4 regions of the Halobacillus seohaensis genome follow, and region 4 is predicted to be linked to each of the others. Evidence: predicted binding sites of a transcription regulator. Region 4 holds the regulator's gene; each other region holds the start of a gene.

Region 1 (3,200 bases), on a different contig from region 4:
TATTATTTTAATGAGTGCTCCATTTGAATGGGGCGAGATTCAAATGGGAGATAGAGAACTTCCAATTGCACATTTAGCGGGTGCGATTTTATTTATTGTAGCCTCAACTACGGATTGGATTGATGGTTACATTGCCCGTAAATACAATTTAGTTACGAATCTGGGGAAATTTCTTGATCCCTTAGCAGACAAGTTACTCGTTAGTGCAGCCCTTATTGTGTTAGTGGAGATTGGTCTTGCTCCGGCTTGGATTGTTATTTTCATTATTAGCAGGGAATTTGCAGTCACGGGACTTCGTCTTGTTGCAGCAGGAGAAGGCAGTGTTCTGGCCGCCAGCCAAATGGGGAAATTAAAAACGTGGATTCAAATCGTTGCTATCTCTCTCTTATTGTTGCATAACTGGCCATTAGCTTATATTGATCTACCATTAGGTACGATTAGTTTATATGCTGCATTAATCATTACGGTCTATTCTGGTTATGATTATTTTGTGAAAAATTGGCACGTAATGAGGTATTCCAAATGAGAACAGAATTAGTTGCTGTTGGAACTGAACTCTTATTAGGTCAAATTGCAAACACAAATTCCCAGTGGATCTCAAAAGAATTGGCGCATTATGGCGCGTCTGTCTATTTTCACAGCGTCGTTGGTGATAATCTACAAAGAGTTGTTAACACTTTTGACGAGGCAAGCAGACGATCTGACGTAGTCATTGTCACAGGCGGACTTGGTCCGACGGAGGATGATTTAACAAGAGATGCTGCTAAGCTGCTTTTTCATGATGAATTAGTTGAGCATAAACATACAATGAATAAAATCCAAGGATACTTCGATAAAAATAATCGTACGATGACAATAAACAATCGAAAACAAGCTCTAGTTTTAGCCAGTGCCCAAGTAATTGAAAATGATGAAGGGATGGCCCCTGGACAAATAATTCAATACAATGGTGTCACGTTTATCTTCTTACCAGGTGTACCTTCTGAGATGAAGCGTTTAATGAATGATCGGGTGTTCCCTTACTTAATAGAAACCTTTAAGTTAGAGTCGGAGATCAAATCAGAAATGCTTCGTTTTATTGGTATTGGAGAATCTTCTTTAGAAAGTGAACTAGCTGATTTAGTTGAGTCTCAAACAAATCCCACGATTGCTCCTTTAGCAGGTGAAGGTGATGTGGCCATTCGCTTAACGGCATCAGGAAACCGTGCATCATTAAAAATAGCCTCTATTAAAAAAGAAATTTTAAGCCGTGTGGGACAGTATTACTTCGGCAGTGATAGTATTACTATCGAAGAAGCTGTCCAGGATCTTTTAGCGCAGAGGGAAGAAAACTTAGGTTCGGCGGAAAGTTTAACGGGTGGAAAGTTTATAGAGCGAATGATTCAACTAGAAGGGGCTTCTTCTGTTTGTGAAGGTGGACTAGTAGCTTATACACCGTCCGCTAAGCAGTCAGTTATTCAAGTTCCCAAACAGCTCATTGAAAAGTATGGAACTGTGAGTTCGCAGTGTGCAAAGATGATGGCTGAGCAAGTACAGCATCTTTTAAAAGTTGATATTGCTATTAGCTTTACAGGTGTAGCAGGTCCAAATTATAGTGAAGGTCATCCTCCTGGAATTGTTTATATTGGTTTGAAGGTAGGAGAAAAAGAGGCGATCGTTAAAAACTACCATTTTGATGGTAGCAGGGATAAAATTCGTAGCCGCACAGTGAATAAAGGATATGAACTACTTTTTCATGAGTTAAAATCGCAATAATGACCCCATATTCAAGGGGGAAAACAGTTTTTTTCCTTGAATATGGTTCTTTTTTTGCCTATTGAATTATGATGAAAAAGGGAACGTTTATTCGCTTATTTAGTTGGCAAAATGAAAAAAACAAGTTATGATAGGTATAGTAATTTTGAAAGGGGAATATTATGAGCGATCGTAAGCAAGCTTTAGATATGGCGTTAAGACAAATTGAAAAACAGTTCGGTAAAGGCTCTATTATGAAAATGGGAGAACAAGCGGAACAAAGAATTAGTACAGTCTCCAGTGGATCACTCGCCCTTGATGTGGCTCTTGGTGTAGGTGGGTATCCTCGAGGAAGAATTGTTGAAATATATGGACCAGAATCATCTGGTAAAACTACAGTAGCTCTCCATGCTATCGCTGAAGCGCAAAGACAAGGTGGACAAGCGGCCTTCATAGATGCCGAACACGCACTTGACCCTGTTTATGCACGTGCTCTTGGTGTCGATATAGATGAACTACTATTATCACAGCCTGACACAGGAGAACAAGCTCTAGAGATTGCGGAAGCACTTGTTCGAAGCGGAGCAGTTGAAATAGTTGTTATTGATTCTGTAGCAGCACTAGTACCTAAAGCTGAGATTGAGGGTGAGATGGGAGATGCTCACGTAGGTCTGCAGGCTCGCTTAATGTCTCAAGCGTTAAGAAAACTTTCTGGTGCGATTAGTAAATCAAAAACAACAGCTATGTTTATTAACCAAATTCGTGAAAAAGTCGGTGTGATGTTCGGAAGCCCTGAAACAACACCAGGTGGCCGTGCACTTAAATTCTATTCATCTGTAAGACTAGAAGTGAGACGTGCTGAAACCCTGAAACAGGGAGATGAAATGGTAGGGAATAAAACGAGATTAAAAGTAGTCAAAAACAAAGTAGCCCCACCTTTCAAAAAAGCGGAAGTAGATATTATGTATGGGGTAGGGATTTCTAGAGAAGGTGAACTTCTAGACATCGGCTCTGACCTGGATATCATCCAAAAAAGTGGCTCCTGGTATTCTTACAATAGTGATAGAATGGGGCAAGGACGTGAAAATGCCAAACAATTCTTAAAAACCAATGAAGCGATTTATCAAGAAATTAAAGGTCTAGTTCGCAGTCATTACAATATGGACGGCCCGGCAAAAGAAGAAGAAGAGAAGAAATCAGAAAATCAAGAATCATTAGACGTCTAATGATTCTAAGAAGCGGAGTCATTTTTAGAGTTACCTTAGGAGGTATTCTTTGATAAAAGACTCTGCTTTTTTATATAAAATTTTGAGGTTTTTCTTGTTTAAAGACTAGAGTTACTTTCATATTAAAATATAGATTATTAAAAATATTATGTGTAAAGGTCGGCAAGATTTGACGATTCCTTGACATTACGCTGTGGCGGGCATAAAATGAATGTGTATCATTTTCATATTTATACCTTT
Region 2 (3,200 bases), on a different contig from region 4:
CATAACGAAGCCAGCCACCAAAGTGGCGGCCGAGTACAATCCAGATACTTCAGAACGGGACCAACCAAAATCGTTTATGTATTGATCAATGAATTGAGCGTTTGAATATGTTTGTCCAGGTCCTGAAAAGAAGATGCCTAATCCCGCAAAGAATACAATGAACCAACCGTAATATACCTTTTGAAACCATTTAGCTATCAACAATCTTACACCACCTATTTATAGATATGGAAAAGAAGAAGAAAATGAGGAGATATAGGAGTGAAAAGTGGCTTTTTGAAAGAGAGAAACTACATAAAAGAATATACCCTTTTAATAGAGTAAGCAAAGGTTATAAGGGAGATTAAAAGTTTTACTGAAAATGGGGATTTTTAATAGATAAGCACCTTGATTTTTTAAAACTAAACAAACCTCCGTCTCCACTACTAGAAACGGAAGTTTTATTGACAAAATTAGAATAGAACTCAATCAGGCAAAATGCCCCCCAATCTTCTTGCTCCGCTCTGGCGTAATCCCTGCATCCGTAAAACTACTTGCTCTTAAAATCGCCGTTGATCCATATTTATCACGAATTTGATCCATCACAATTCCTACATCCTTCTGTTTTGGACGATCATCAAAAAGTGTGAGCTGAGTAGCTACGTCTTCATGGAGTTTTGTCAGTGTCACGCTCGTGCGGCGAATGTTACTTTCCCCATCATAAAAGGTTCGGAAAAGACGCATGCATAAATGATACATATCCATCGTAATGTTCGTTGGTTGATCAATCGACATTGAACGGCTGAAGCCACCTCCTACTTCACTTGCATAACCAACGGAAAGGTGGACGGTCCTTCCCGCTTGCTCGTCTCTTCTCGCCCGTCGACAGGCTTCTTCACATAAATCGAGTAATACGGTCGACAATTCCTCTCCCGTGTAATCTCGTAATAACGTAATGCCATGGCCGTAGCCTTTCTGTTCAGTCTTAGTAAAATTGCCGATGACAGGACTTAAATCAATACCCCAGGCGTGCCAATATAATTGTTCACCAATTACTCCATAATGCTTTTTTAAATACTTTACAGGGTGATTAGCCAGTTGTCCGAGTGTGACAATGCCCATTCGATTTAAATTTCGCATCATGCGTGACCCGATCCCCCATATTTCTTCAATTAGAGTCGGCCATAACAGCTTCTTTACGTGTTCATAACGACACTCAGCAATTCCGTCCTCTGCTTTTTTTGCATGAATATCCATGACGACTTTAGCTAAAAATTTATTATCACCTATACCAATCACACACTCGATCCCAAATTGGTCGCGAATGTTATCCTGAATCATACGAGCGATATCGTAAGGTGATCCGTATAGCTTTTCTAAACCGTTGACTGTCACCCATAGTTCATCCACTGAATAAACATGGATCGCTTCAGGCGGAACATAATTCATCATCATTTTTGTAATCTCTACCGACACTTCTAAATAATCCCCCATGTGAGCCTGTGCGATGACAAGCTGAGGGTCATCAGGTAATTCAAAAAAACGACTCACATTGCTAATGCCGTGCTTTTTCTTTAAGGCGGGCGATGCTGCCAACACAATACTTCCACTTCTATTTGGATCTCCAACAACAGCGAGCAAAGCTGTTTTCGGATCTAGCCCACGCCTCGTACATTCCACACTTGCATAAAAAGATCGCATATCAATGCACAGAACGTCATGACGAGGATAAACTGAATAATCCATTTCCACCACTCCAAACAACGAACGTTTGTTCTTATTATAACCGTTAATTCTTCTTATGAACAGTGGGGATTTTATCCAAATTTATAATTTTTTTGAGTGTTCTATTGTAAAAATCAAAATATTCCGCTAATATATGAATCAACGAAAACGTTTGCACACATATTAGTATTAGAGGATCAGGACATGGGTATTAGCGAATAACGAGGTTTCATTCTCAATTTGCAAATCTATAGTATAAAAAAGTAAAAAGTGAGGTTTTTTAATTGGAAAAAGCATGGTGGAAAGAAGCTGTCGGCTATCAAGTCTATCCGCGAAGTTTTCAGGATTCCGATGGCGATGGCATTGGAGATTTACAAGGAATGATTGAACGTCTTGATTATATAAAAGAACTTGGTATCGATTTCATTTGGATCTGCCCAATGTATAAGTCTCCTAAGGACGATAATGGCTATGATATTTCCGACTATCAGGATATTTTAGAAGAGTTTGGAACTATGGCAGACTTTGATCAGTTGCTTGAGGAAGTCCATAAACGAGGTATGAAACTGATTATCGATCTTGTACTCAACCATACAAGTGATGAGCACCCCTGGTTTATTGAATCTCGCTCCTCTAGGGACAACCCTAAGCGAGATTGGTACATTTGGCGAGATGGAAAAAAAGGAAACGAACCGAATAACTGGGAAAGTATTTTTGAAGGATCTGCCTGGGAATATGATACAAAAACACAGCAATACTACCTTCACCTTTTCTCGAAAAAACAACCCGATTTAAATTGGGAAAATGAAGAGGTACGTACCGTTTTATACGATATGGTAAACTGGTGGCTTGATAAGGGAATTGATGGCTTCCGTATTGATGCAATTAGTCATATTAAGAAACGGGCAGGATTACCTGATTTGCCCAATCCAAAAGGAAAGCCTTATGTTTCTTCCTTTGACATGCATATGAACCAAAAGGGTATCCATGAATTTTTACAAGAATTCAAAGACCAGACGTATGGACGGCCCGAATATAAAGCCCTTACTGTCGGAGAAGCTAATGGGGTAAGTGCTTCAGAAGCTCATAAATGGGTAGGTAAAGAAGGCAAAATGGATATGGTCTTTCAGTTTGAGCATTTAGATCTTTGGGATCAAGGCTCCGATCAGCAACTAGATGTCGTCGGTTTGAAAAAGGCCCTAACACGTTGGCAAAAAGCGTTAGAAGGCGATGGTTGGAATGCTTTATTTATTGAAAACCACGATAAAGCACGCATCGTTTCTACATGGGGCAATGATGAAGAATTTTGGTATGAAAGTGCAACCTCGATCGCAACGATGTACTTTTTAATGCAGGGGACACCGTTCATTTACCAAGGACAAGAAATTGGCATGACCAACGTCGCTCTTCCATCCATCGAGGATTATGACGATGTGGCAGCTAAGAACCTCTATGCAAAAAAAATAGCAGAAGGTTGGACGCACAAAGAAATTATG
Region 3 (3,200 bases), on a different contig from region 4:
TAATGAATCGGTTCATAAGTGGGTCAGTAATGCATTTACTGATGAGTGTTATGATGAAGAAGCGAAGGCTTTTTCATACATTAATTCCCTCACTCAAAAGTTAACCAGTCGTCTCATTGGCCAATGCTCTTCATACGAGCATTGGCATTTTTTTTTTTTTATTTCCTCATGCTTTCAAGCTTCCCTCATTCCGGTTTCTTATAGGAAATCATAAACTCCTCATCTGTTAAATAAAAATCCCTTGTTGGACGTTCAGATAATAAATGTAGCCGTTCCAATTTAAAAAAACTTATTCGTTTGTAAGGATCCATATCAATAATAGGCATGTCTTCGCTTTGTTGAATATATAGATCTACAGCTTGTTGGACACGATCGATTTCTTGGGCAAGTTCGAAATCTTCTTCTTCGAATATTTCGTAGGTTTCGCGGGACATATAATACGTTTTTTGAGGAATGCCTTCGATGTACGGAGAAAGTAAGTCATAATCGATTGTAAGATCCTGTTTAATAATAACGCTTAGCGGAACTTTATTTGGTTTGTTATCAGCATAAGCATGAACTGCTTTTCGTACGTCTTGAATGGATAACTCTTTCACTTCTAATGAGGGTTGTACTGCTTTCTTATTTTTCTTTTTCCACATGGGCGAGCCTCCTTATTTTTAGGATGGGGACAAACGATGAGTGAGAGGTAATTTATTCTCTTTTCCTAAGATTATAACAAAAATTACAAAAAACGATAAAAAAACATAAGAATATTTAGACTTTTCCATCAAAATTTGGTAAATTTATAAAGTAGAGGTGGCAAGTGAAAACGCTCATGCCGCACTTTGAAAAGAAAGGGTGTTAAATAGGATGGATATGGTTTACAAAAAAGAATATGAAGTTAACCCGCAAACTATGGCTCTTGTAGCAAATTATGATGCGCAAGGTCAAATTATTACTGAAGTTGTAGAAAATGGAGAAAGGTTTTATCTCCCTGGCTATCCTGGAAAGATTGTTGATCAGTCGTGCCGTTATTTTGCAAGCAGCTTAGAAGGACGATTATCTGGTACTAAACAAGTAGCTGGCTTTACCCATAAACCCCCGATTGTTATATCTCAAGCGATGGACATGTATTTCTTTCCTATTATTTCCCCTAAACGAAAAGAGTGTACCTGGATCGCTCCTAAGTACATTCGAACTCATAAAGGCGAATCTGATCAGTCGACAACGATTTATTTTATGAACGGAGATACCGTAAATGTACCTGTATCTGTCGGAATGATTATCAATCAAATACAACGTACGGCCCAATTCCGTGTCAAACTGGAAGATCGCTTGAAACACTATCATTCTCAACCTGAGATTGTTGCAGAGACTTTTTCATAAGTTCAAATAAAATCGTTTTTACTTTCTTACGAATAGCCGGATTAAAGTAGTTTCTTTTTTCTTCATATCCGTGAGCTAAAAATAAAAAAGAAGTAAATGAATCATTCCGTCCGGATTCAATGACTTGTAGTTTATGTGTGTCCATTTGGTATTTTAACGATTTCCTTTCTTCTCTTCCTTCAAGTTCCATCATTCCGAGTAGTTCCATATAGGGCTCTTTAATTTTGAAATTACCTCGCTCGAAGTGCTTGCGATCCTGACGTATAACGGTAATAGCCATAGATAAAAAGAGGTATCGTGAGGCAATCTCTAATTCTTTTTGTTTTAAATGACGCATGCTGCTCCCCCTCTCTTATACGAACGTTTGTTCTATATTATACCACGAGACCCTCCAATATATGCAACTAAATTTTGCTGATGGTTAAAAAGATTTTGGCATGGAGAAACTGGTAAATAGTAGGCATCTGGGAGTTTTTCTATTAAAATAGAAGAAAGAGTACTCGCTATTAATGTAAACAATAAGGGGAGCCGGTCATGGAGTTGTTAATGATTAATTTTGAAGAGATAAAATACATGGCTGAGAATGATCGTTTATTTGATTACGCCATTGATCAACTCGAACAACTCGAGCGATTTGGACCTTTACCAGGAATTCTTCTTCCTTTAATTGAAGCCTTCTTACCCATTCTCCCTCTCGTTGCTTTTGTACTGGCTAATGCGGTTGTCTATGGTTTATTTAAAGGTTTTTTATATTCTTGGATCGGAGCTGTGACAGGATCTGTACTCGTATTTTTATTAGTGCGTAAATTGGGCCAACAGCGATTCTTTCATTTTATCAGTCGCCATAAGCAAGTGAAGCGAGTAATGAATTGGGTGGAGGAGCACGGGTTTGGACCACTTTTTTTACTGATGTGTTTTCCTTTTTCTCCGTCGTCGATTATTAATGTTGTCTCAGGTTTATCTAATGTGAGCCGACAGCAGTTTATATTAGCGGCCGTTTTGGGTAAATCCGTCATGATATTTACTATTGCTTATGTAGGAAGCAGTATAGCTTCATTTGCACAAAATCCAGTTAAATCAATTGTTGTCGGGATATGCATATTAACTTTTTGGATTATAGGGAAGTTAGTGGAGAAAAAAATTCAAAAAAAAGCTGAAAAAAGAATTTATCGTAGTGGTTAAGTATGGCCAGGATAGGGTATAGAGTAAATAGTAATCTACCTGGGGGAACCGCTAATGAAAAAAGTCTGGGCGATCCTGAGAACAGCTTTGCTCGCTTTACTAGTAGCTTTCGTGTTTAAAACATATTTATTTGCAAGTTATATAGTAGATGGGAAATCAATGGAACCCACGCTATATGATGGAAATTTATTAATGGTAAATAAAATAGTTTATGATTGGCAAAGTATTGATCGTGCGGATGTCATTGTATTTCATGCTAATGAAGAAGAGGACTATGTGAAGCGAGTGATTGGTTTGCCTGGTGATCATGTGGCCATGGAAGATGACATGCTACAAATCAATCGCGAGGCAGTTGCTGAACCTTATCTAAACGTACTAAGACCAAATGATGGAGCAGTGTTTACCAAGGAATTCACACTGGAAAGTATCACAGGTGAAAGTGCGATACCCGAGGGACATTTATTTGTAATGGGAGATAACCGACGAGATAGCTTGGATAGTCGGTCGTTTGGTCTTGTTTCAATAGAACAAGTTGTTGGAAAAGTAGATGTGCGCTATTGGCCATTTTCGCAAGTAGCTCTTCAGTTTTAAAGTCGTCCAGAATAGATAAGTAGTCAGTTTTGAAGTACAAAGACACAACTTGTACCCCT
Region 4 (3,200 bases):
AAGCCTTTAATCAGAAAAAAGAAATTATCAACAAATATGTTGAGTACGGGGTATTTAATGAAGAAAAGGGTCTGAAAATGATTTCTAAATTCGAAGATCACTATAATAAGTTAGAACAAAATGATTTTGTGCCAAAGTGGGATCAACATCATAAAAAACATCATAAGAAAGATTAACGTGTTTAGTTTTGAAGTGCAAAATTTGAAGTCAGAAGATGAAACAAAGTTATGATTAGTAAACATATGAACAGGATAGAAACGCCATAATTAAAATGCTTGGAGCAAAAAAGCTCTGAGCATTTTTTATGATATTCTTGTTCAACTAAACCCCGGATTGTGGAATAAAAGAATGGCTGTTCCGCTGCTTTTCACCGGAGAATGGGGGTACACACCAGGTAAGCCTCCTAATTGCTGTTTATGGACTGAAATTATTAACCACAGTGGCTTTATGTCAAGGCCCTTAATTAGGCGGGCTTTATTTAAAAAGACCATCATACCTGTTTTTAACAATTTATCTAAGTGGCTCAATAGATATAACAGATATCTCATACTTTAGCAAAAACGGAGAACAATATGATTCCGATGGAAATATATGGCACGCGACTCCTTCCCCGCTGCCTCTTTCTCCACACAATCATCTCGGAATCGAGTCTTCAACAATCCTGTCTCGTTTATTGAATAACTCCTTTTTTTCTTTAATATAAATACAGAGATTTAATATATCAATATACTACTATTCTAAGTGAATCGTTTGTGCATTGTAATTAATCTAGTTTAGAACCAGTTCTAAGAAGTAACTTAAGTTACCTAGCTGACTTCTTATATTGGCAACCAATAACATAGATAAGTAGGTATTACTTGAAATGGAACGATATAAACAAAAACAGCTAGGAGCATATGGTCATTTGCTCCTAGCTGTTTTTGTTAACAAGATTAATGTACAGTACGGTATAAGCCAACGACCTTACCTAAAATGGATACATCGTTTAATATGATGGGCTCCATAGTGGCGTTTTCCGGTTGCAAGCGAATAAAATTACTTTCTTTAAAAAAGCGTTTAACAGTAGCCTCTTCATCTTCCGTCATGGCTACAACAATATCTCCGTTATCAGCAGTTGTTTGTTGTTTAACAATCACCATATCTCCATCTAATATTCCAGCTTCAATCATACTTTCTCCTTGTACAATAAGAACAAAGCTATTATCATCCGTTCCCGCCAAGGAGTCTGGCAGTGGAATGTATTCTTCAATATTTTCAATGGCTGTGATTGGTGAACCAGCAGTTACTTTACCAATTAGAGGGGCATAAGCAGCTTCTGCCCTAGGTATTGTGGATTCTTCTTCTAACTCAATGACTTCAATTGCTCTAGGTTTTGTTGGATCCCTCCGTATAAACCCTTTCTTTTCTAATCTAGAAAGGTGCCCGTGGACCGTGGAACTCGACGCCAATCCTACTGATTGGCCGATTTCTCTAACTGAAGGTGGATATCCTTTAAGTAATACTTGTTCTTTAATGAAATCTAGTATTTCTTGTTGCCTTTTTGAAAGTTTATTCATAATTGAACACCTCGAACATAGGTTTATAGTAACTACATTCTATCATGTGATGTTCAAATACACAAACAAGCGTTCGAAAAAGGTGTTGACAAGAACAGACGTTCTTATGTAATATAACCATCAAAAGCGAACAAATGTTTCCAGGAACGTTTGTTCTAAATGACGAGGAGTGGAACTATGTTTAATAAACTTTCAAAATTAGATGTGACTTATATTTTATTATTTGCTGCTAGTTTAGTGTTTCTATACTTTTCTATGGTGACTAGCGTATAGTACGCTTGAAGGGAAGCTTTAGAAGAGAGGTAGAGATGCATGAAAGCTATTTTATATTGTCGAGTAAGTACAGAGAAAGAAGAACAAATGAGTTCGCTAGCCAGACAGAAATCTGAATTGATAGCGATGGCCAACAAAAGATCTATCGAAGTTGTGGATTGTATTGAAGAAAAAGCGAGTGGATATGAAATAGAAAGAGAAGGGGTTTTCCGGCTGCTTGAGCAATTTGCTAAAGGCGAAGCGGATTTGCTACTTGTTCAAGATGAAACAAGGTTAGGACGGGGAAATACCAAAATTGCTTTGTATCACCAACTATATAAATTAAATGTACGTGTTTTTTCTTTAACAGATGATGGGGAAATAAGAATGTCAGAATCTGACTCTATGGTCTTACAAATTGTAGGTGTCGTTGAAGAATATCAACGGAAGATCCATAATATGAAAATAAAAAGAGGGATGAAGAAAGCTGTTGATAATGGATATAATCCTCATGATAATTTATCGAACCAACACCTTGCTCCTGGTAGGGAAAGGTTAGCATTTCCAGTCGAAGAGGTTGTGCGTCTTAGAAACAATAACTTAACATTCAATGAGATAGCAGCGACATTAAGAGGACTAGGATATGATGTTTCAAAGGCAACGGTACATAGAAGGTATCAGGAGTTTGTCACACTTGAAAAAAGTGATAGGGAACGTTAGTATATACAGAAGACAAATGTCGACAGGCTCTTGTCTTTCTATGTATTCTAATACCAAAAGGAGTTTCTTATATGCTTTCAAACGAAAAGTTAAATCGCATAAATGAACTGTCACATAAATCCAAAGATCAAGGATTAAATGAGGAAGAAAAGCAAGAACAACAAGAACTTCGTCAGGAATATTTAAAAAACGTACGCAAATCTTTTAAGAATCAATTAAAAGGGATGACAGTAGTAGACCCTGAAGGTAAAGATGTCACTCCTGAAAAGCTTAAAAAAATGCAGGATAATGAGAAAAAAAACTAAGGCATTAATATAACCGCACTCACCCTAAGTGCGGCCTTTTTGTTTAATAATTTATACTAAGGGAACAATAAAATTCGGAACATTTTATCACGTAATTCGATAACTATGCTTGTCACTTAAGCATTTTCATTATAGGATAATATATGTTACATATACGTGAATTTGAAAGGGGAAATTATTTAATTATGGCAAACAGCCTCGAACAAACATCTATTAACTCGATCCGTACATTAGCAATTGATGCAGTAGAAAATGCAAACTCTGGCCATCCGGGAATGCCAATGGGCGCAGCTCCAATGGCGTATACTTTATGGACGCAATTTATGAACCATAATCCAGGTAACTCTGATTGGTTCAACCGTGACCG

The links. Region 4 encodes LexA, which represses DNA repair genes until DNA is damaged. Its sites were predicted from a motif close to CGAACATATGTTCG; they were not measured.
Region 1: the regulator LexA is predicted to act here: its motif matches at 1,836-1,849, upstream of recA (recombinase RecA).
Region 2: the regulator LexA is predicted to act here: its motif matches at 1,744-1,757, upstream of ACFQIC_RS03125 (DNA polymerase IV).
Region 3: the regulator LexA is predicted to act here: its motif matches at 1,726-1,739, upstream of ACFQIC_RS17320 (YhjD family protein).

What each region holds. Positions count from the first base shown of each region.
Region 1 is NZ_JBHSZV010000013.1:34,751-37,950, reverse strand. It holds gene pgsA (CDP-diacylglycerol--glycerol-3-phosphate 3-phosphatidyltransferase) at 1-526, shown strand, start outside; gene ACFQIC_RS04650 (competence/damage-inducible protein A) at 523-1,755, shown strand; gene recA (recombinase RecA) at 1,917-2,960, shown strand.
Region 2 is NZ_JBHSZV010000008.1:26,298-29,497, reverse strand. It holds gene ACFQIC_RS03130 (MFS transporter) at 1-204, opposite strand, end outside; gene ACFQIC_RS03125 (DNA polymerase IV) at 469-1,725, opposite strand; gene ACFQIC_RS03120 (glycoside hydrolase family 13 protein) at 1,989-3,200, shown strand, end outside.
Region 3 is NZ_JBHSZV010000048.1:30,579-33,778, forward strand. It holds gene ACFQIC_RS17310 (DUF3939 domain-containing protein) at 186-641, opposite strand; gene ACFQIC_RS17315 (competence protein ComK) at 859-1,368, shown strand; gene ACFQIC_RS17320 (YhjD family protein) at 1,301-1,705, opposite strand; gene ACFQIC_RS17325 (TVP38/TMEM64 family protein) at 1,903-2,550, shown strand; gene lepB (signal peptidase I) at 2,605-3,141, shown strand.
Region 4 is NZ_JBHSZV010000004.1:18,267-21,466, forward strand. It holds gene ACFQIC_RS00335 (DUF2680 domain-containing protein) at 1-176, shown strand, start outside; gene lexA (transcriptional repressor LexA) at 933-1,556, opposite strand; gene ACFQIC_RS00345 (YneB family resolvase-like protein) at 1,869-2,528, shown strand; gene ACFQIC_RS00350 (DUF896 domain-containing protein) at 2,600-2,833, shown strand; gene tkt (transketolase) at 3,019-3,200, shown strand, end outside.